Regions from separate parts of the Anabaena sp. UHCC 0253 genome, predicted to be linked through region 2. Evidence: predicted binding sites of a transcription regulator. Region 2 holds the regulator's gene; each other region holds the start of a gene.
What was found. The regulator NtcA, encoded in region 2, controls nitrogen genes in cyanobacteria. The targets are predictions, from matches to a motif close to TNTGTANNNNNNNNTACANA.
Positions count from the first base shown of each region.

Region 1: a site for NtcA is predicted at 6,018-6,037, ahead of FJR38_RS13175 (DUF3120 domain-containing protein). Genes of this name have one in related genera too.
Region 3: a site for NtcA is predicted at 6,401-6,420, ahead of glnA (type I glutamate--ammonia ligase). Genes of this name have one in related genera too.

Region 1 covers NZ_VILD01000004.1:284,053-291,592, forward strand. Annotated here, with positions in the region: gene FJR38_RS13155 (carboxypeptidase-like regulatory domain-containing protein) at 1-25, shown strand, start outside; gene FJR38_RS13160 (mechanosensitive ion channel family protein) at 261-2,342, shown strand; gene FJR38_RS29025 (hypothetical protein) at 2,405-2,536, shown strand; gene nadB (L-aspartate oxidase) at 2,706-4,376, opposite strand; gene psbU (photosystem II complex extrinsic protein PsbU) at 4,539-4,967, opposite strand; gene FJR38_RS13175 (DUF3120 domain-containing protein) at 5,284-6,015, opposite strand; gene FJR38_RS13180 (zinc-dependent metalloprotease) at 6,150-7,540, opposite strand, start outside.
Region 2 covers NZ_VILD01000008.1:185,785-193,324, reverse strand. Annotated here, with positions in the region: gene FJR38_RS20955 (Eco57I restriction-modification methylase domain-containing protein) at 1-18, shown strand, start outside; partial or broken gene FJR38_RS20950 (SPFH domain-containing protein) at 263-487, shown strand; gene FJR38_RS20945 (hypothetical protein) at 732-923, opposite strand; gene FJR38_RS20940 (DUF3146 family protein) at 1,229-1,492, shown strand; gene FJR38_RS20935 (pre-16S rRNA-processing nuclease YqgF) at 1,555-1,983, opposite strand; gene FJR38_RS20930 (DUF3084 domain-containing protein) at 2,023-3,471, opposite strand; gene ntcA (global nitrogen regulator NtcA) at 3,685-4,356, opposite strand; gene fabI (enoyl-ACP reductase FabI) at 4,731-5,507, shown strand; gene hisB (imidazoleglycerol-phosphate dehydratase HisB) at 5,589-6,194, shown strand; gene FJR38_RS20910 (ABC transporter ATP-binding protein) at 6,260-7,243, shown strand.
Region 3 covers NZ_VILD01000001.1:177,298-184,837, reverse strand. Annotated here, with positions in the region: gene FJR38_RS00855 (hybrid sensor histidine kinase/response regulator) at 1-2,704, shown strand, start outside; gene FJR38_RS00850 (GGDEF domain-containing response regulator) at 2,707-4,515, shown strand; gene FJR38_RS00845 (DUF1361 domain-containing protein) at 4,608-5,264, opposite strand; gene FJR38_RS00840 (hypothetical protein) at 5,441-5,653, shown strand; gene apcB (allophycocyanin subunit beta) at 5,671-6,180, opposite strand; gene glnA (type I glutamate--ammonia ligase) at 6,553-7,540, shown strand, end outside.

The sequences.
Region 1 (7,540 bases), on a different contig from region 2:
AGAATTAAATTTGAAGTTACCCTAGAAGCCCTGGCGACTGGAAGTCGCGGCTACACAGACAAAACCCATCTTCATGGGTTTCAAACTCTTAATTTTTCGTCCTTAACGGGTGACAAGGTAGCTAAACAGCTCTATTTTTTTACCCCCTTATTTTCTCAAATTATTGCCACATCTCATCTTCAACCGCCTTGTCACCAATGTCTCGTGTGGTTATATACTGCTATAAGTAAGTTTTTTTGTTAAAAAAGGGTAAAATATTGATGCGCTATCGAGTTCGTGCTATTTTTTTGGCAGGTGTAGTATTTGCATTTGCACTATGGACTACACCAGGAAGAACAGAAGAAAAAGCCACAGAAGAAGCAAAAGTCGAAAAAGTTCAACCTGCTGCTGGAGATCCCAAATTTGCAGTTACAACTCAAGATCCTACTGTTCCTATTGACGAACTGCAACTATTAGTTAAGCCATTAACATTAGAAGAACTGCAAAACGAATCAGCGGCTTGGTTGGTTTTACTAAAAGATAAAGTTCAAAAAATTAGTAATGCAGAAATAGCTATTAAACGGCAAAATCTCAGCATCAACAAACAGAAAGAAGCATCTGAGTCCTTAGATAAGTCACAGGAAGCTCTTAAAGCAGCAGAAGCACAACTCAAGACTGCAACGCCTGGTTCTCCAGAATATGCAGAGGCTACAAAAAAATTAGAAGAAGCCAAACAAAAGCTGAAAGAAGGACAGGAATCTATTAAGGAAGCTAAAGACGCTAAAAAGGATATTCAAAAAGATGATACTTTAAAAGAGGCCATAGACAAGGCTAAAGAAACAGAAGAATTAGATAAAGCTAAAGAAGCATTAGATCAAGCCAAGAAACAGCGAGAAGAATTAACTGCTGGTTCGTTAGCCTACACTGATGCTACAAAGAAGATTGATAAATTAGAGGCAGCAATCAAGGCTTTTGAAGAAGCCCAAACCAAGGAAAAAGAAGCTGTTCCCGATTCACCTGAATTTAAAGAAGCAACTAAAAAGCTAGATACAGCCCAAAAATCTCTCAAGCAAGTGAGAGAAGAAATAGAAGGGATTAAAACCCCAGATGCTACTAAAAAATCTTCCCAAGATTTAAATAAAGCTGCAACGGCTTTAGACAATACTACAATTGAAGGTGATGGGAGTACCAAAGTTGCAGGATCAGTTGAGACTGTTAACGATAAAGACAATCTCAAAACCAAGGGAGATAAACTAGAAAAAGCTGCCGAACAATTAGATAAAAATGCGGATGCAGAAGCAAAATTTAAAAATCAACTCGTAGCTAACGTTACAGAATTACAATCAGAAAGAACAGCCGTAATTGATAGATTCAAGGTTGTGCTTGCAGAGTTAGAAAGCAAAGGCGGAGATCCTAAAGCTTATCAACAATATATCGAAGCCATCAGCATAGTTGCAGTTGACTTACAAGACACGGAAGGTGCGGGAGTGCGCTTGGTAAGTTGGGTGAAATCAGGAGAAGGTGGCTTACGCTGGGCAGCAAACATCGGTAAATTCGTCGGTATTGTTATTGCCTCTACCCTTGTTTCTCAGATTCTAGGAATTATCCTCAATCGCTCCTTAAAACGGATTGGGGGTGCATCTGAATTATTGCGCCAGTTTACAGTCATGGTCATCAAGCGTGGTGGTGTTGTCGTCGGTGTCATGTTGGCACTAACAGCACTAGAAGTCAGCCTTGGTCCAATTTTAGCCTTACTTGGGGGTGCGAGTTTCGTGTTAGCTTTTGCCCTACAAAGCAATTTGGGTAACTTTGCCAGTGGTTTGATGATTATGTTTAACAAACCCTTTGATATTGGTGATGAAGTCAAAGTTGGTGGTATTTGGGGTTATGTAGATTCTATCTCTCTAGCCAGCACTAAAATTAAAGGTTTCGCAGGTCAGATGTACGTGATCCCCAATAATAATGTTTGGGGGGGAATGATAGAAAATCTGACTTATGCAGAAATCCGTAAAGTATCTATTTGGTTGCGAATTGATCTGAATGAAGATTTAGCAAAAGTGCAAAAATTGTTGGTGGAAATCATTAAATCACATCCAAAAATTCTTGCAGATCCCAAACCAGGAAAATTTCTCTGGTCAGTGGAAGAATATTATTTTTCTATTGGTGTCAGTGGTTGGACTACAACCGATGATTTTTGGGGAGTTCATGAAGATGTCATCCAAATGATTCAGGAACGGTTTAAACAAGAAAATATCCAGATGTCAGCAATTCCTGGACATAATCTTTATTTACCACAAACTACGAATCAAATCCCTAAGCCTGTTGCGGAAATGCTGACAGAATCTCTCCCAGAATATTCGTAACCGGATTTCTCAGGCAACACTATTGCCAATTTTCCCAAATAGGTCTGAAACCCAATAAAATCGTGACGATATCAATAGGGTTTCAGGGTTTTGGCAATAGTATTGCTCAGGTGGGAAATATTCCCTCTTTGGCAACTATTATTCGGCAAAAATCTGCTATCAATTCTTTTGGTTCGTCATGGATGACTGAATAACCCTTTTCCCGATATATTGAGGGGATACTTTTATTTAAACTTACTTCTGGCTTTTGTCGTCTTAATTTAGATCCTGCTGGATATCCTCTTGCTAATACGTTGCAAGAATTAAATTTAAAATTACTCTAGCGGGACTTTTTGACTAAAAGGTGTTTAATCGCAGATAATATCACCTATTACCTATCCACCATTCCTGATTTTGCACAAGAGTATGAATTTGCCAATTAGGATCAGTTTCGGGGTAATCTAAACGATAGTGTCCACCCCGGCTTTCGGTTCTAAAAGCAGCACTTTTAAGAATTAATTCCGCAATATCTAATAAATTACGGGTTTCTGCCCAAAGCCTCAATTCCTTTTCAATTTGTGGTTGATGAAAATTAACTGATTGCGTAGATTGCAAAGTTAATAATAATTGACTTAAAGGTAAAGCCGCAAACTCTTGTTGCCAAAATACAACTTGAGAAATGGCATTTTCTAAACTTGATTTTTCTCGACAAATACCCGCACTTTGCCAAACTAGACGGGGTAAATTTTCACGGATTGCTTCCAGTTGTCTTTGTTCATTTTCCCAATCAATTGCAGATGAGCTAAAATCAATAGTCTCAATATTTGGGGGAGAGTCTATTTGTGCAATTTTCAATTTTTCATCATCAACATTAGCCATTTGCGCCCCAAATACAATACATTCCAACAGAGAATTACTAGCCAAACGATTAGCACCATGGACTCCCGTATTAGCAGTTTCCCCAATGGCGTATAAACCGGGAATATTCGTGCGATTCATCACATCTGTACTCACTCCACCCATCCAATAATGAGCAGCCGGAGAAACGGGAATAGGTTGAGTAAAGACATCAATCCCCCAATGTTGACAAACATTGATGATATTCGGAAACCGGTGACGAATTTTGTCAGCCGGAATCGGGCGCATATCTAACCAGACATTCGCTGTAGCCGGGTCAGCAGCCGTTTTTTGTAAATGACTAAAAATAGCTCGACTGACCACATCTCGCGGTGCTAGTTCCCCTGCTGGGTGGTAATCAAAGGCAAAACGTCGCCCAGTGTCATCCACCAAATGCGCTCCTTCACCACGGACAGCTTCACTAATCAGAAAACGTCCTGGTTTACTCAAGGCTGTAGGATGAAACTGGACAAATTCTAAATCCCGGAGAATCGCCCCAGCCCGCCAAGCGATCGCCACACCATCACCTGTACTCACTCCTGGGTTAGTCGTTTGGGCAAATACTTGACCACCACCACCAGTAGCTAAAATCACTGCACTGGCTTTAATCCAGGTAATTTTTCCTTGATAAAATAGGCTAATTCCCAAACAATGACCTGTTTGCTGGTTCTTCCATAAACTCAAAGCCAAAGCTTGCTGAATTACTTGGATATTCTCACGACGCAGAACTTGATCTGTCAGGGTTGTGGTTACTTCCCGCCCTGTGGTATCGGCTGCATGAAGAACGCGAGGACGAGAATGGGCTGCTTCTAAGGTTAAAGCTAAGTGATTATCATGGCGATCAAAAGCTACCCCTAAATTAACGAGGGATTGAATGCAGCTAGGGGCTTGTTCCGCTAGGAATTCTACAGCAGCAAGATCACACAAACCCGCACCCGCTTTAAGTGTGTCTTCAATATGCAGTTTTGGCGAATCTTCTGGATCTACAGCCGCAGCTATGCCACCTTGCGCCCAATCACTGGCAGATAGAGAAACTGTTTCTTTAGTAATTAAGCCGATTTTTAAGGATTCTGGTAGACATAGGGCTGTGTATAGTCCTGCTGCACCAGCACCGACTACTAAAACATCAAATTGGTTAGGAATATCTATATCAGGCAAGATGGGGTAATGGGTAATGGGTAATGGGTAATGGGTAATGGGTAATGGGTAATGGGTAATGGGTGATGGGTAATGGGTAATGGGTAATAGGGATATTTATTAGACATCTTGCCTTTTGCTTCTACCAATCACCAATCACCAATCACCAATTACCAACTAGAGTTATCTGTAGATACCGTTGTTTATGCGGTCATCGCCTTCGTTAAAGTTAGGCTCGTATTCTGTAACTGTGAACTTTTCTAAGTTAGTTTGCAAACGTTGTTTTTGCTTATCACTCAATCCTGGCAGATTTAATACATCTTCTACTTTTTCGTAGGGAGCATTAGCGATAATTTTCTTAGCCAGAGTGGGATACAGTCCTGGATACTGTTGGAAAGCGGCAATATTAGTATTATTCAAATCAATTTTCTTCCCAAACTCTGTTCCCAGCTTCAAATCTGCTTTGTTTTGGCGGGCAATTGCCAAAACTGGGACTTGATTCCCTACAAAGCTATTGAAACTAGCCGCTTGGGCTGTCTGAGTAGTTCCCAGCATTCCCCAGCAACTTAGTAACAATGTGAATACTGTGAATAAACGCACCAATCCTTTCACGATTTTTTACCTCTTTCTATCAAACAGCAATTAAATTGTTGAATATTTGCAGCCAAAAGCTATGAACTGTAAGGCTTTAACCAGAAGTTTGGGGCTGTTAGAACAATTTATTTTCTAACTTATCCTTGTTTTTTCATGGTTTAGCCTCATCGTTTCAGCTTGAGAGCTAACACAACAGTCATCAAAAACTAATATACAGCGTATTAATATCCACAATATTTCCTACTATTTAGTTTGACTTGACTTTTGCCAAAAATCATACTCAATAGCACTTTTGCGCCCATTTTTTGAGGTTTTACCTCAATTTATGGAAATTTTACGCAAGAGCCGCTGCTAATAAGAATAGACTGTCTACTAAGATTGTACTCAAAACTGCGCCCCCAAAGGCATACCAATGATATTGCTTATTTAGTAAAGAGGCTATTCCTACTGTTGTGAGCATCAGGGCAAGAATGATTGCCCAGCCTTCTCCCCAAGGGGTTTGGACTTGTATTAAGGCATTTTGTAAGATTTGTGAAGCTCCTTCGGGATCTGTTCTCATAATTTGTCGCCAATAGGGCATCAAATCTACTAAATAAAAATAAATATCGGTTAAAACCGTACCGAATAAAGAACCTAAGTAAAACCAATTGCCAACTTTACCCCAGTTTTTGGCTAAACACCATAGGGCAATGGGTAATCCTAATGCTTCTACGGGTAAATGCCAGATCGGTTCCCAGCGTAGCCAACCCCAGTAAATTGCTCCTGTTAACCAAGTCCAGCTAAAACCAAAGAGGATATCACCCCAAAGATAGGTTTGGGGACGTGACATTAAGGTGATACTCAAGGCTATCCAAAAGCCTGTCATGACTACACTGAGAGTTGGTAGCGATCGCACTAACGGCGCTTCTATAAACACTGGTACTGTTACTAAAAAAACTGCTGCTACAAATACCAACCAACTTGTTCGGAAAGATATAACACTTGCTAAGGAGGTGTTTTTAATGCTGTCATTAATATCTAATGTCGGGTTGGTTGCTGTATAGGAAGGGAATGTATGATTAATCAAAGTTTTTAATATTTGTTACTAAACTTTACTTATCTACAATATCATAATTGAAAATCCCCCTGGGGGGCATCATAATTGTACATAAAATTTGTTCAGTATGCTATGGAAGCAACAAAGGGGACGATGATCAGAAATTAATTCCCTAGCAATGGTGCATTCAAAGTTTTCTCAATGCGATCGCGCGTTTCTAATAAAAAAGCTTTAGTATATTCATCGTCTGACCTCACCCTGCTTAATCGAGTATTTAATTGTTTGAGTTTATACCAAGCTAAAGTGCGAGCATCTTCAGGAACATATTCTTTTCGCAATACCATCGCTATTAATATTTCTAGGTATTGGCGTTGTAAACCCCGTCGCAGACTAGAAATTTTTAATTTCCCTTTGGGTTGAAAAACTTCCGACCAAATCCCAGTTTGCAAAGTATCAAATAGTTCTGGCAAAGTGAGTGCATTTCCTGATGTGCTTTTTAGTTCTAGATCCTTGAGACGAGTCAAGCGATCGCTGGCTAATAAATCACTCAACACCGCACTCTGAACCAACAACACTAAATCATGAATAGGATAATCTAAGCGTCCTACTTGAATATCACTCCCCCAATGCAGCCAACGAGAAGGTGCTAATTTATTCAATAATTCTGGGGGAAATTTCAAAGCATCTTCCGCAAATACATACTTTTGTATGGTGATTAATGCTTGTCGCTGTTGTTCTACTGGTACTGGTACAAATGGTAATTGTTCCTTACTCTCACTAGGTTTAACTCGATAAAAAGACTGACCACCAATATATTTACTGGTATAATATAAATTCTGGAAATAATTTCCTAAGATAGTATTGAAACGCTCTTCTACATCACTGTAACTTTCCCCAGCAATGGGATAACCCTGATTAAGTCGTTCCCACATCCGGCGGGAATTTGCTAATTGTGACTCAGCGTAAACTAATACATTACTACTATGATCCCAAGCGTCCACAGTCGGATCACTATTAGATACATCCTCATCAGGAGAATAACTCAATTCTCGTTGAGACGATTTTTCAGTAATTGCTGCTAAAAACGACTTTTCCCCGATAGTGGTTGTCGCTTGACTAGGAGTGTAACCATACTGAATTGCCCACTCATCATAAGGACCTACCATCTTCGGAAAATAATCTCCCTGTTTAATACCATCAGGGGCAATATTTGGAGGAATATAATCCATAACAGATGCTGTCAAACCTTTAGTCCGGGTAATTTCGGGATTATTCATCTCTGCTGGTGAGATAAAAGCACTACCACGGAAATTATGCCGTAAACCTAAAGTATGACCCACTTCATGGGCAATAATTAAACGTAAATATTGGTGGATATAATCCTTTAATTGTTCTTGACTTGGTGGACTATTTCCTAACATTGATATTGCTAAAGAACCAAAAGCAAATTGATTAGATGCTTCAATTCCATAGCATAAATCATACTCGGTTGCTAATTTCGATAAATTGCCAAATGACTGTGGGGATTTTTGATTACCTTTCCCGCACAGACGGC
Region 2 (7,540 bases):
TTCATAGATCCAATGTGACTTTGTTGAGAAAATGTTAAACTCAAGATGATACGGTTCTTCTGTTTTTTTATGAAAAACTTGGTTCAAAATCATTGAAAGCTTTACTGTATGGGCATTTTATTGATATAGCGGTTATCGGTCGGATGAAATACAATCGAGGGCGGGGAAACCCCACCCCTACAGGTTTTGCGATTTAATGACTGTATCTCACTCAAGTGCATACCGCTATAATATGGGGATAATTGTTGATAACCCTTGTCCTTATTCCACAAAACGTCAGGAAATAGTTGAGAAAATTGATTAACAACTCACCCAGGAAATCCCAAAGTTAGGTTTTATTGTTGACCAAGCACTTTTGAGAAATGTAAAAATGCCGGATACGCTACAAATAGCTATTCAGCAAAAACTCAAAGCTGAACAAGAAAATGAGCAAATGAAATTTGTATTAGAAAAAGAGCGTCAAAAAGTTGAAAGAAAGAAAATTGAAAATTGGGCGTTGCTGAATCAGAGTATGAAATTTAAAAATTAGATTTTTTTAACTCTTAATTCTTTGCGCCTTTGCGCCTTTGCGTGAGGCTAATTCATACATTCAATCAGCAACGCCAAATTAGAATTTTATATACAGAGGTAACAAGAGGGGCTAAGAGGGGCTAAGAGGGCGCAGACCCTGCGCCCCTACAGGATTTGCAATTAAAAGTTGTATTTCACTGATTCTGAAAAATGCTATAAGATTAATTGTCATTACTAAATGATACACAAGGACTGTCAATTTCTACTGCTGGAGTGAATGAATTACAGAAAGTGACAGTAGCACAATTAACACTCAATTCATCGGGGTGAGTGCATTCTAATTTGATATAAAAGGCACATTCTTCACAGATAGTTCTATGTAATAATGGTTGTAAGTCAATGGAGGTTGACATAGTTCACAATTAAAGAAGTTAAGATAAAACCCACTACTTTGTATATTCTGTAGTGGGCGATAGCAGTAATCAACAATGTCAATTTTATTATCTGTTATTTTTGTAACAAATTTAATTACTGAATGTAATAATTGCATTATTATATTGCATTTATAGTAATTTAACCACAAATGAGTAGTCAAAAAATCAGACTTAACTAACTTAGATTGTTTTTATTAGTTTGTCGGTTTAAGCTATTTTTGGTACATAGAATAAATAGCCTATATAAATAATTGGCTTTTATCCCATATTTGACATTAAGCCTAGTGAGTGCTAAACGCCTGCCAGAAACTACTGCTCATGTGAGAGTTACCGGCCAATCTTGGCAACAAGGCTTTCTTGAAGGTGAAGTTAGCGCCGGTAATTTTCAGTGGCATTTCCAGTGGCATTTCCGCAAGGGAGAACTTTCTGTAAAGCCTTCCCAAGGTCGTGCTTTAATCAAAGAACCTCTAGGTCGCTTTTTAGAACAACAAGATTATCAATTAGAACCTGGGGGAGATTATGCTTTTACGATTCGGGCTGAACTTTAAATTAGAGCAGAATTCAGGATTAAAGACTTTGTACCTCCTGCAACCTGCTATGTGCTGTATTTTTAGCTGTTATTGGCAGTAAGTCGGTTGAGATAGCGTTCTATGAGGAGAATGGCAACAATGTCATCTATAGCTCGTGGAGGTTGACGCATACCCTTGGGTAATAGTTTGGTGATGCCTTGGGGTGGGTACATTTGCCAATAGCGATCGCGTGCTTCTAAAGTTGTATAACGTTCATCAACTAAAATGATATTGATGGCTTGGCTTAATTCTTGATTAAGTTGCTGTTTCCACTGTTTAGCCGTTGTTTGATCTCCCATCACTATTAAGGATACGGGGAATCTTTGCAGTTGTGTTTCAATATTAGCGATCGCCTCACCTGCTAATACTACTTGATGATAGTACAGTTGCCGATCTAATCCCACCACCGCGATTCCACATTTATCACGACCAGGATCAAATCCTAAAATTACAGGTTGTGTATTAGTCATTTGTTCGTTATCAATTGTCAATTGTCAATTGTCAATTACTCAGGTACTAAACAGGATTTGTCCATTCAGAAGGGCTACTAATCTAACTCTCAGAGGACCGACAGTATAAGTATCTTCCGCCGCTATAGCTTTAATTTCTACTTCTTGCGGTGTCTGCTGTAATTGGGTAACAAAGCGTAAAAAAGTTCCTTCTATTTGTACACTTTCGACAATTCCCGCATTTCGGGCGCGAAATTGAGAAGCGGAAATTAGTAAATCTAGGCGTTGACGCAATTGGTTCGATGTCATATTTTTTAAATCGGCTGTAGTAGTAGCCAGAATTTCCCCTGATGAAAATACTCGTTGATTTCTGGCCGCATCTGCAAAAAATTCTATTTGCTTTTCTCCTCTGACATAATTACCTGCTGAGAAAATTCGCACTACATATTCTCGACCATCTTGAATTTGTCTGATTAGTGCTTCAATTTGAGCTTTGGTAACACGAAGTATTTCTTTATTTGCCGGCGTTGCACCAGGTTCAGTTAATTGAATATTGGAATTGCGGTTAGCTTCTTGGAGAATTTGGATAATAGCTTGACGTGCAGCATTAGGTTTGTCAACAGTAATTAAACCTGCGGCTATCACTTGACCTCGAACTAAAGCTAGTTTACCTAAACGGAGGTCACGATAGGACTGATAATATTTTTCTAGTCTGGCTACTTCCTGTTCTAAAAATTCTTGTTGTTTCTCTAATTCTTTCAAGCGAGATTCTCTAGTAATAATAACTTCCTCTCGCTGTTTAATTTCTAGATTACGATTTTGAATAAGTTGATCTAATCTGGCAATTTTGCGATCGCGGTTTTCAATAGCTTTTTTCGCCTCATCAATGGCCTGTTTAGCTTCCGCATACAATCTCTGCCGTTCTGCCTTTAACTCTTCCACTGCTGTTTGCAATGTCTGTCGCTGATTGTAAAGAGTTTCTAATTCACTTCTAGCTTGTTGATACTGAATCACAATTTCACCCAGCCGACTTTGAGTTTGGTTAAGTCTTGCTTGGGTTTGGGCTTGTTGATTGAGGGTGCGATTTAGTTGAGCCTGTGTTGCTTTTTGTCTAGTATTTGCTGCCTGTAATGATTTATTAATTGCCTGTAGTTCTTTTTGTGCTTGATTTTGTGCTTGTCTAGCTTGATTTAACTCGCGCTCTGCTTGGGTTTTTTGAGCTTCTGCGGTTTTTAATTGTTCTCGCTTGTTGCCCAAATCTCTTTGAATATCTTCTAATTCAAATACACCCTGCCGCAATCCCTTATCAGCAGCAAAGAGAATTGCTAAAGTGGATGCGGAAATCAAAGCACCTGTAAAAATAGTGACAATTACAGCGGTTTTTTTCGGGCGTAAGTTGAAAAGTGAGAGGCGTGCTTTACCAACCCGTGTGCCAATGCGATCGCCCACGGTGGCAATTACGCCTCCCAAAATTAAAATTGCTGCAATGAGGATGTACCCGGTGGTCATTTTTAGCTACCGCAATGCTTCCAGATACAGCCTACTACGTTAAACCATTGTCTGTGGGTAAATGGAGTTAGCCAAAAGTAGAAATTATGCAATTTTTAGATTTTCCTCCAAATTATCGGTTCACTCTTGACGGTATTTACTCTACTTGGGAAGATCCCAAAACTGCACTACCTCGAAAATAGAACCTGTACTAACTCCATTTCCCCATCACCTTTAGGTAAATTGCTTACTTAAAGCAACAGGTTTATGCACAGTAATCTTCTTTTTATGAATTGAAATCATTTTTTTCTCGCGTAAATCGCCTAGTAATCTAGTGACAGTCACGCGAGTAGAGCCAATTGCTTCCGCGATCGCCTGATGGGATAACTTCAGATCAATGGTAATGCCATCAGCGCAAGGAACGCCAAAATCTCGACAGAGAATTAACAGAAAACTAATTAACCGTGAACCCATGTCTCGGTGAGCCAGAGTTTCGATCATCATCTCTGTTTGCAGAATCCGCGAAGATAGCCCTCGCAGCATTAACATTGATAATTCTGGATTTTCCTTCAGTGCCTGCTCAACTTGTTCAATTGGCGCTGAAAGCAATTCTACAGTAGTAAATGCCACTGCATGATAGAATCGATCAGACTTATTGCCTGTCAGCAGCGACAGCACACCAAAAACGCTATTTTCCCGGAGCAGAGCTACCGTTATTTCTTCTCCTGCCTCATACACCCTCGACAGTTTCACCGCACCCTTAAGAAGAAAATAAACTCGTTCGGCAGGATCTCCCGGAAAAAAGATCGTCTTATTGCGTTCAAACGTTTCCACAACCGGAGGAAATGCCCCGGTTGCCATCTGACGAAAAACATTTGCTAGGGCTTTGTCTTGTGTCACGATCATCTCCCTTCCCCTACCCAATGCCAGAAAAACAAAAACTGATTACCTAAGAATACACCTGAAAAATCAATAAAGCACCGTTAACCTTTCTGTTTTTTCCTATACTCAAATCCATAATTCTTAGTCATTCGTTTATTATGATACATAATTATTGTTCCGTTTAGCTAGTAATTATTGATAAGTAGTTTCCCCAATTCTAGTGAAAAGGTGAACCTAAGAAGCTTGGCGATTTCTTGAGAATATTTGCAAACATGGTCATAATTTCCGGGGTCTTACTGCCCAAACTTGCAGCATTTTCAAAAATCCCTAGCCTAACAAAGTCAAACTAGGCTCACATTCTAGTATGCTCCTAATGATGAATTACATTAGCAACTTCTATGCTGAATCTGTCTGGAAAAAATGCCCTGGTTACAGGTATTGCCAATAACCGATCAATTGCTTGGGGAATAGCTCAACAACTGCACAAAGCAGGGGCTAATTTGGGCATTACCTACTTGCCAGATGACAAGGGTAAAATGGAAAAAAAAGTTTCTGAATTGGTAGAACCTCTTGCTCCTAGTCTATTTTTGCCCTGCAATGTCGAAAATGACGAGCAAATTCAATCTACTTTTGAAACCATCCGGCAAGAATGGGGGAAAATAGATATTTTAGTTCATTGTTTGGCCTTTGCTAACAGAGACGATTTGACTGGTGGTTTTAGTCAAACTTCCCGTTCTGGTTTCAAAACAGCTTTAGAAATTAGCACTTATTCACTTGTTCAGTTAAGCGGTGCAGCTAAACCTTTAATGACTGAAGGTGGAAGTATTATTACTCTTACATATTTGGGGGCAGTTCGCGCCATTCCTAACTATAATGTTATGGGTGTGGCTAAAGCTGGCTTAGAAGCCAGTGTTCGTTACTTGGCCGCAGAACTTGGACCTGATAATATTCGCGTCAATGGCATTTCAGCAGGACCCATCCGCACCTTAGCATCTTCTGCTGTAGGCGGAATTTTGGATATGATTCATCATGTTGAACAAGTAGCTCCCCTCCGTCGCACCGTTACTCAACTAGAAGTAGGTAATACTGCGGCTTTTTTATGTAGCGATTTAGCAAGCGGTATTACTGGACAAATCCTGTATGTAGATGCAGGATATGAAATCATGGGGATGTAATAAGATTTAATAATTGATAATTGACAATTGACAATTGACAATTATCAATTGCTTGCTAGTCCCTTTTCCCTCTTATGACAAATGACTAATCACCAAACTCCTCGAATAGCTTCAGTTCACCGTACTACTGGTGAAACAGATGTTCATGTCACCATTAATTTAGATGGTACAGGGATATGCAAAGTCTCGACAGGCATTCCCTTTTTAGATCATATGCTCCATCAAATCGCCTCTCATGGGTTATTTGACTTGGATATTCAAGCTAAAGGTGATTGGGAAATTGATGATCACCACACTAACGAAGATGTGGGGATTACCTTGGGACAAGCTTTATTTCAAGCTTTGGGTAATAAAAAAGGCATTGTCCGCTTTGGGAATTTTCTTGCTCCCTTAGATGAAGCTTTAGTTCAGGTGGCCTTAGACTTCTCTGGTAGACCTCATTTGAGTTATGGTTTAGAAATTCCTACTCAACGGGTGGGAACTTATGATACACAATTAGTACGAGAGTTTTTTGTAGCATTGGTAAATCACAGCCAAATGACCTTACATATTCGCCAATTGGATGGAATTAATTCCCATCATATTATTGAAGCCACATTTAAAGCCTTTGCTAGAGCCATGCGAATAGCTTTGGAAATTGATCCCCGTCGTGGTTCAACAATTCCTAGTTCTAAAGGTATGTTATAAAAATCATCTGTATCGGTTAATCTGTATTTAGTTCTCAATAGTCAGTAGTTGCTAGTTTCACAACCATGAATTCTGTTGTAGACAACCCCGATTCTCAACAAAATCCCATAGATAAACAACCAGTAGTCCTGACTTCTGAATTGCGAAAAGTCTATCGCACGGGATTTTGGCTCAATCAAAAAGTTGTATCTCTCAAAAACTGTTCTTTACAAGTATACCCAGGAGAAACCTTTGGCTTGTTGGGTCCTAATGGTGCGGGTAAAACCACGCTATTAAAATTGTTGTTGGGAATTATCCGCCCTACATCTGGTCGAGGATTATTATTAGGTAAACCGATAGGCAACGCTAAAGTCAAGCAACATATTGGCTACCTTCCAGAAAATCCCTATTTATACGACTATCTCAGTGGTTGGGAATTTTTGCAGTTAACAGCAGGTTTATTTCAAATTCCTCAAAAGTTACAACGTCAACGCATTCCCCAATTATTGGAATTAGTCGGTTTATCCCAAGCTGATGCTCGCAAAAAGCAAATGCGGCGTTATTCTAAAGGAATGCTTCAGCGTGTGGGCATGGCTCAAGCACTAATTAATGATCCAGACTTAGTTTTTTTAGATGAACCCATGTCTGGACTTGATCCCCTGGGACGTTACCAAATGCGAGAAATTATTCTTTCTCTGAAAGCATCTGGTAAAACCATATTTTTTAATAGTCATGTGTTGAGTGAAGTTGAACAAATATGCGATCGCGTTGCTATCCTTGCTCAAGGAGAATTAATCTGCTCTGGTTCTTTAAATGAACTTTTAGGAAACCAAAACACATACCATGTCAAAGGTAAAGGAGGAGACGGGGAAATCTTGAAAAAATGGATAGCTAGTTTAGAATTTGGGGCTGATGGATCTTGGCAAGGTATACTCCAAGAAGATTACTATGATTTTCTGGCCAGTCTCCGATTAATGGGAGGGAAAATTATCACCATGAATCTATCACGTCAATCTCTAGAAGAGTTTTTTATCCACCAAATTCAAACCCGAAATCATCCCCTCAATTAATTTGATTTCCTAGTAAATAGGCGCAACAACCACAAACTTTTATGGCTTTTACTTTATCTTGATTTGATATTCCTACTAAGTTTGTAATTTAAACAGCATCCTCAATGGAATCTTCATAGATAAATCAGCCATAAGTAGTAATATTATTCCTAACAGTACTGCTATATTTACAAATTAATCTATAATTTGTAACGGTTTCTATTTAGGTAAAAGTAAAAAAACAAAAAACAGAGTTGGAGGTGTAAATATTGAGCAAAAAATCAAATTCTAAATCTCATATTTTAGTGAAAATCTTTT
Region 3 (7,540 bases), on a different contig from region 2:
AGAAATAAATGCTCAAGAATTTATTGAGTTTTGGAATCAAAATAATTTCATTAATGGTTCAACCTGGTATGCAATTTTAGTTGGACAAGTGCTTTATTTACATGGTAATTATCAACTTGCTCAAGAAATTTTTGCGACTTATGCTCAAGAATTATCAGCGGGAATTATTATGTTTCCCATTTCTCAATATTACTTTTATTGTCCTTTAAATTTATTAGCACTGTATGATAAAAGTTCACCAGAGCAGCAACAAAAATATTTACCTATCATTGAAATAAGTCTAGAAAAACTGCACACATGGTCAAAAAATTGCCCAGATAATTTTCAGGTACAATATGAATTATTATTAGCTGAGAAAAATCGAGTTTTTCAGCAGGATTTAATAGCAATGGATTTATATGATTCTGCAATTGCATTAGCAGAAAAGTTGCAATTACTTCAGCTTTCAGCATTAGGAAATGAATTAGCAAGTCAATTTTGGTTAAACAGAGGAAAACCCCAGTTTGCTCGGCTTTATTTCCGGGAATCCTATTATTTTTATCAGCGTTGGGGTGCAACTCGAAAATGTCAGCATTTACAGCAAAAATATCGGGAATATTGGGAATCAGAAACTGTGGAAATTACACCACAGAAATTAACTACAACCCCGAAAACAGTTACAGATACAAAAATATTAGATTTAACCAGTGTGATTAAAACTTCTCAAGCTTTATCTAGTGAAATTCAACTAGAGAGTTTGTTAAGTAATTTAATGAAAATTATGATTGAAAATGCAGGTGCAGAAGTGGGTTATTTAATTCTTCCACCTTCTTCTGAACAGAATGAAAATTGGATGATTCAAGCCTTAGGAACAACAGATATTACACAAGTTACTGTTCAACAACCAATCTTGACTTATTATGCTCAGGATACTGATCAAAATAAACATCCTCTTTGTGTTGTTTTACCAAAGTCTATTATTAATTATGTGGTGCGGAATCAACAGCCTCTTTTATTAGAAGATGCTAGTCAAGATGAAAATTTTAATACAGATGATTATATTCGTATTTATAAACCTAAATCTGTTTTGTGTATTCCTATTCTCTATCAGGGAAAATTAAGAGGAATTCTTTATTTAGAAAATAATTTAACAACTGGAGTCTTTACTACAGATCGTTTTGAAGTTTTACAAATGATTACTTCCCAAGCAGCTATTTCTTTAGAAAATGCCCAACTATATAAACAATTGCATGATTATTCCCAAACCCTAGAATTAAAAGTAGAAGAAAGAACTCAAGCTTTACAACAAGCTAAAGAATTAGCAGATGCAGCTAATTATTCTAAAAGTGAGTTTCTTTCTAATATGAGTCATGAATTAAGAACTCCGCTAAATGCAATTTTAGGATTTTCTCAAATTATGAGTCGAGATAAAGAATTAAACCATGAGCAACAAGAAAATTTAGGGATTATTAATCGCAGTGGAGAGCATTTATTAGCTTTAATTAATGATATTTTAGATATGGCTAAAATAGATGCTGGTAGAATAGCACTATATCCAACAGATTTTGATATTCTGCTACTTTTGAATACATTGGAGGAAATGTTTAAATTAAAAGCACAATCAAAAAGATTAGAACTGAAATTAGAAGTAAATGCGAATTTACCTCGTTATATTCAAACTGATGAAAAGAAACTTAGACAAATTTTGATTAATTTATTATCTAATGCTATTAAATTTACTGAACAAGGAAAAGTAACGTTAAGAGTAATAATCAATGAATATGATGCTTCTTCATTCTCCTTCCCGTTGCATTTTGAAATAGAAGATACAGGTTGTGGTATTGCTGAAGATGAAATTGAGAGCGCATTTGAGCCATTTGTACAAACGAAATCTGGACACAAATCCCATGAAGGAACAGGTTTAGGTTTAGCAATTTGTCAGCGATTTATTGAATTAATGAATGGAAAAATTAATATTAAAAGTCAACTTGGTAAAGGGACAATTGTTAAATTTCATATTCCGATTAATTTGGCAGAATCTCAAGAAATACCAGTTAATAACCAAGTCAAAAAAGTAATTGGATTAGCACCTAATCAACCAACTTATAGAATTTTAGTAGTTGAAGATCGAGCAGAAAGTCGTCAACTTTTAGTTAAATTATTAGACACTTTAGGATTTGCTGTGAAATCGGCAGAAAATGGCAAGATAGCTATTGAAATTTGGCAGGATTGGCAACCCCATTTAATTTGGATGGATATGAGAATGCCTGTTATGGATGGTTATGAAGCCACCCAATATATTAAATCCCATTTGCAAGGACAAGCTACTGTAATTATTGCTTTAACTGCTAGTGCTTTTGATAATGAAAAAGCAGTTATTTTATCTTCTGGCTGTGATGATTTTGTGAAAAAACCCTTCCGCGAAGAAATTCTTTGGGCAAAGATGCAACAGCATTTAGGTTTAGAGTTTATTTATGAGTCAGAAATATCAGAACAATCTTCACAGTCTGACTTGTTAATTACTCTTACTCCTGATACCCTAAATATTATGCCTAAAGAATGGATTGAACAGCTTTATATGGCTGCAAATGAAGCTGATGAGGACTGGATCATGAATTTGTTGGAGGAGATTTCTGATGCACAACAACCTTTAGTTAAGGCTCTTACTGATCTTATCAAAAATTTCCGCTATGACAAGATAATTGAATTAACCCAAATTGAGTAACTATGACTTCTTCTTTACCAGAAAATTATAAAGCTAATATTCTAATTGTAGATGATATTCCCGATAATTTGCGGGTATTATCTAGTACATTAAACAACCAAGGCTATAAAGTTCGTAGCGTAACTAATGGTGCAATGGCTTTAAGAGTTGCACATTCGGCTCATCCTGATCTGATTTTATTAGATATTAAAATGCCAGATATGGATGGTTATGAAGTGTGTGAAAAACTTAAATCTGATTCCCAAACAAGTGATATTCCTGTAATTTTTCTGAGTGCTTTAGATGAAGCTTTGGATAAAGTTAAAGCCTTTGCAGTGGGAGGAGTTGATTATATTACTAAACCCTTTCAATTTGAGGAGGTTTTAGCCAGAATTGATAATCAATTACAAATTCAATTAGCAAAAGCGGAAATTAAAAAACTCAATGAAGAATTAGAATTGCGAGTTATTCAACGCACAACCCAATTAGAAAAGGAAATTTCTGAACGCCAAAAAGTGCAAGAAAAATTGATGCAAATGGCTTTACATGATCCTTTGACAGAATTACCTAATCGGACTTGGTTGATGAAGCGATTAGAACAAATTGTCAATGCGGCTCAACAATATCCATCTTATCTGTTTGCTGTCTTATTTTTAGATTGCGATCGCTTTAAAGTTATTAATGATTCATTAGGCCATTTAGTTGGTGATCAATTACTAATTTCCATCTCCCGTCGCTTAGAATCTTGTTTAAAACCTGGTAACACAGTATCTCGCTTTGGGGGAGATGAATTTGTGATTCTTTTAGAAAATATTAGTTCTCCTGAAGATGCTATTTCTGTCGCTAAAACTATTCATCAGGATCTGATTCCTCCTTTTCATCTCGATGAACATGAGGTTTTTACTAATGTGAGTATAGGAATTGTGATTGGTAATAGTAATTATCATTATCCCTCCCATTTATTACGAGATGCAGACATAGCTTTATATGAATCTAAAGCTCATGGTAGGGGTAATTACCGGATTTTTAATGAACAAATGTATGCTCAAGCTTGCACAAGGTTAACATTAGAAAATGATTTAAGACGAGCTATTGAAAAAGAAGAATTTATTATTTATTATCAACCCATAATTAACTTAGAAACAGGCAAAATATCAGGGTTTGAATCATTAATTAGATGGCAACATCCCCAACGCGGCTTAGTTTTACCAGATGAATTTATTCCCATTGCCGAAGAAACAGGATTAATTTTACAAATTGATTTATGGGTATTTAAAAAAGCTTGTCAACAAATTCTTGATTGGCAACGGAAATTTAATTATCCTTTTACTCTCAATATTAATTTATCTCCTGTACATTTTTCTCAACCTCATTTGATCAAAAAAATTGATAAAATTTTACAAAATACTAAATTAGAAAGTAATTGTCTCAAAATAGAAATTACAGAAAATGTGATTATTGAACATGATCTTTCTGCTCAGACTATTTTTAAAGAATTAAAGCACCGAAAAATTAAAGTATGTATTGATGATTTTGGTACAGGATATTCTTCTTTAAGTTATTTATATCGGTTTCCTGTGGATGTTTTAAAAATTGATCGTTCTTTTATCAGTCAAATGCAAGAAAATGGAGATAAAATAGAATTAGTCCAAGCAATTCTTACCCTAGCAGATCAATTGAAAATAGAGGTAGTAGCCGAAGGTGTAGAAACTTCCTATCAACTACAATTTTTAAGAAATCTAGACTGCGGTTTTGGACAGGGTTATTTTTTTGCTAAACCTTTAGAAGCTAAATTAGTTGAGAATTTTCTTTCTCAATCTCAGCAATGGTAAAAATTCCGAAAGAAGAAATCAGAAAATACATCTCCAAAAAAATAGAGACGTTCCATGGAACGTCTCTACTAAACCTCTTAAATATGATGCAATTAGCCAATATTGTGAATATGGTGATCATTGAATTGTGAATTAACACCCTGATTAACAAAACTCAAAGTAACTCGTTTCATAAACCAATGCAAACCCCAAAGAATTATAAAAGTGAGCGTAATAATTATCAAGGGTTGTTTACCAAGAATTTCCTCCACACCTTTAGTTAATATGGCATCTGGTTGAGTAATAAAATCCCAACTATTAAATCGCAAAAATCTTCCCCAGTAAATACCGATCGCACAAAGCGCATGAGTTATTAATTCAACAGCAAAAATCCATTTACTTTTGCCAATGCGGTGTAAGTAGTAACCCAAATTTATCAGTGATATAACATAAGCTTCAAATCCGCCAAAAATGACTACAAGATAAATAGGAATTAATACTAATGTAATTACCCAGACTGACTGAACTCGGCGAATATCATCTATCAAGTGAATAACATCAGTTAATAAATAAGGTGCATTGGGTAAAAAAGCATAGAAACTCAGAAATCCTAGCCACCAAACCCAAGAACCTCCGCGTTTACTACGAAATAGCCAAACACTCAAAGCTAAAGGGATAAAAGCTAGAAATAAATTCCAAGTCATCCACCGCATATTAATTTGTAACACCTGAAAAACTGTTGTCATTAATTCAATCATGTCTGCTTTCATGGAATATAATTGTGATTTTTTGTGTAGAGGTTAATTTTAAACAAATCATTTTTGTAGAAGTTGACATAGAGACTGTCAATCCTGTTCCCTGTTATAAATACATAAGGTTTTGTGGAATTTCCGAATGAGGGCTGGGAGAAGGTGACAGGTGACAGGTGACAGGTGACAGGTGACAGGTGACAGATAAGAAAGAAGAAGAAGAAGAAGAAGAAGAAGAAGAAGGAAGGGGGCAATTAAAAATAAACGCACCTTGCCAAAAAAGCCAAAGTGCGATCGCCAAGGTAACTGTAGGAATCGCTATTGAGTCCGCGAAGGCGGACTTTGATTGTGTAGCCGCGTACCCTTCGGGAAGCAAGCTACGCGTTAGCGTGCCGGAGGCATCTTTCTAATCGCCAAAATTTAGCTTTTAAATATCAATCTCACTCAATTCACGAGTGATATAGTCAAAAGGCTCATCCACAAAAGCAGTATCAGCAATCCCAGCGGCTGCTACTTGCTCCTTGACAAGACCCTTCATAATTTGGATACCCTGAACAGTTGAACCAATGGGTACACCCAAAGAATTGTAAGTTTCCCGTAACCCTTGTAATACCCGCTCATCAAGTACATTCATATTACCAGCTACTAGGGCATAGGTAGCGTAACGGAGGTAATAGTCCATATCCCGTAAACAAGCGGCAAAGCGACGAGTTGTATAAGCATTACCACCAGGACGAATCAATTCTGGTAATTCTTCAAATAACTTTGCACCAGCTTGTTTCACAATTGCGGCTGCATTGGAATTAATCGCTGCTGCGGCTTGGACTCTAGCTGTTCCACTATCAAAGTAGGACTTGAGGCTATCAATGGCATTCCGGTCAAAATAACGCCCGGTTAAGTCATAATTCTTAATTAAAGTTGTAACGGCATCACGCATTCTTTTTTCTCCCAATTATTAGCTATCTATGGTTTGATATTAATTTGGCTGCAATCAAGCACCAATAAAATTCCGTGCCAATTCACATAAAATAGATTCGGCACAAAAACTATCCATCTGCTATCTAAGGATTTTATGCCAAAGTTGACCCATGATGATGAACTTTCTAGTTTTGTACAGATTACGAAAGAAAGGTTAACATAACCTGTAATCCAGATCATCTGTAACAAACACTACAAAATCATGTCAAGTTAACTATTTACGATATTCCAGGTGGTGTGTGACAACTTGGATTAGCGTAACAGGGTGAGGATGCTTGGACAGACTCTGGCTTTATATTAGGTAATCGGCTACATCAGGAGTAAAGTAAAAATGACAACCCCAAAAGAAATCTTGAAGATGATTCAAGACAAAAACATTCAGATGATTGATCTGAAATTCATTGATACACCTGGAACTTGGCAGCATTTGACCATGTACCAGGATCAAATTGATGAAAGTTCATTCTCTGATGGTGTACCTTTCGACGGTTCTAGTATTCGGGGTTGGAAAGGTATCGAAGAATCTGACATGACAATGGTACTCGATCCCAACACCGCTTGGATTGACCCATTCATGAAAGAGCCAACTCTAAGTATCATTTGTAGTATTAAAGAACCCCGCACAGGCGAATGGTATAACCGTTGCCCCCGCGTTATTGCCCAAAAAGCAATTGACTATCTAACTTCCACCGGACTTGGTGACACTGCTTTCTTTGGTCCTGAAGCTGAATTCTTCATCTTTGATGATGTTCGTTATGACCAAACCGCCAACTCCGGTTACTACTATGTAGACTCCGTAGAAGGTCGTTGGAATACTGGTAGAGAAGAAGGTCCTAACCTGGGCTACAAAACCCGCTTCAAAGAAGGTTACTTCCCAGTTCCACCAACTGACAGCTTTCAAGATATGCGGACAGAAATGTTGCTAACAATGAAAGACTGTGGCGTACCTATTGAAAAGCAACACCATGAAGTTGCGACAGGTGGTCAGTGCGAACTTGGTTTCCGTTTTGGTAAGTTAATTGAAGCTGCTGATTGGCTGATGACTTACAAATATGTAATCAAGAACGTTGCTAGAAAATACGGCAAAACCGTCACCTTCATGCCAAAACCAATTTTTGGCGATAACGGTTCTGGTATGCACTGTCACCAATCTATCTGGAAAGGTGGTCAGCCTCTGTTTGCTGGTGATAAATATGCTGGTATGAGCGAAATGGGGCTTTACTACATTGGTGGTATTCTCAAACACGCTCCTGCATTGTTGGCAATTACCAACCCCACCACAAATTCTTACAAGCGTCTAGTACCTGGTTATGAAGCAC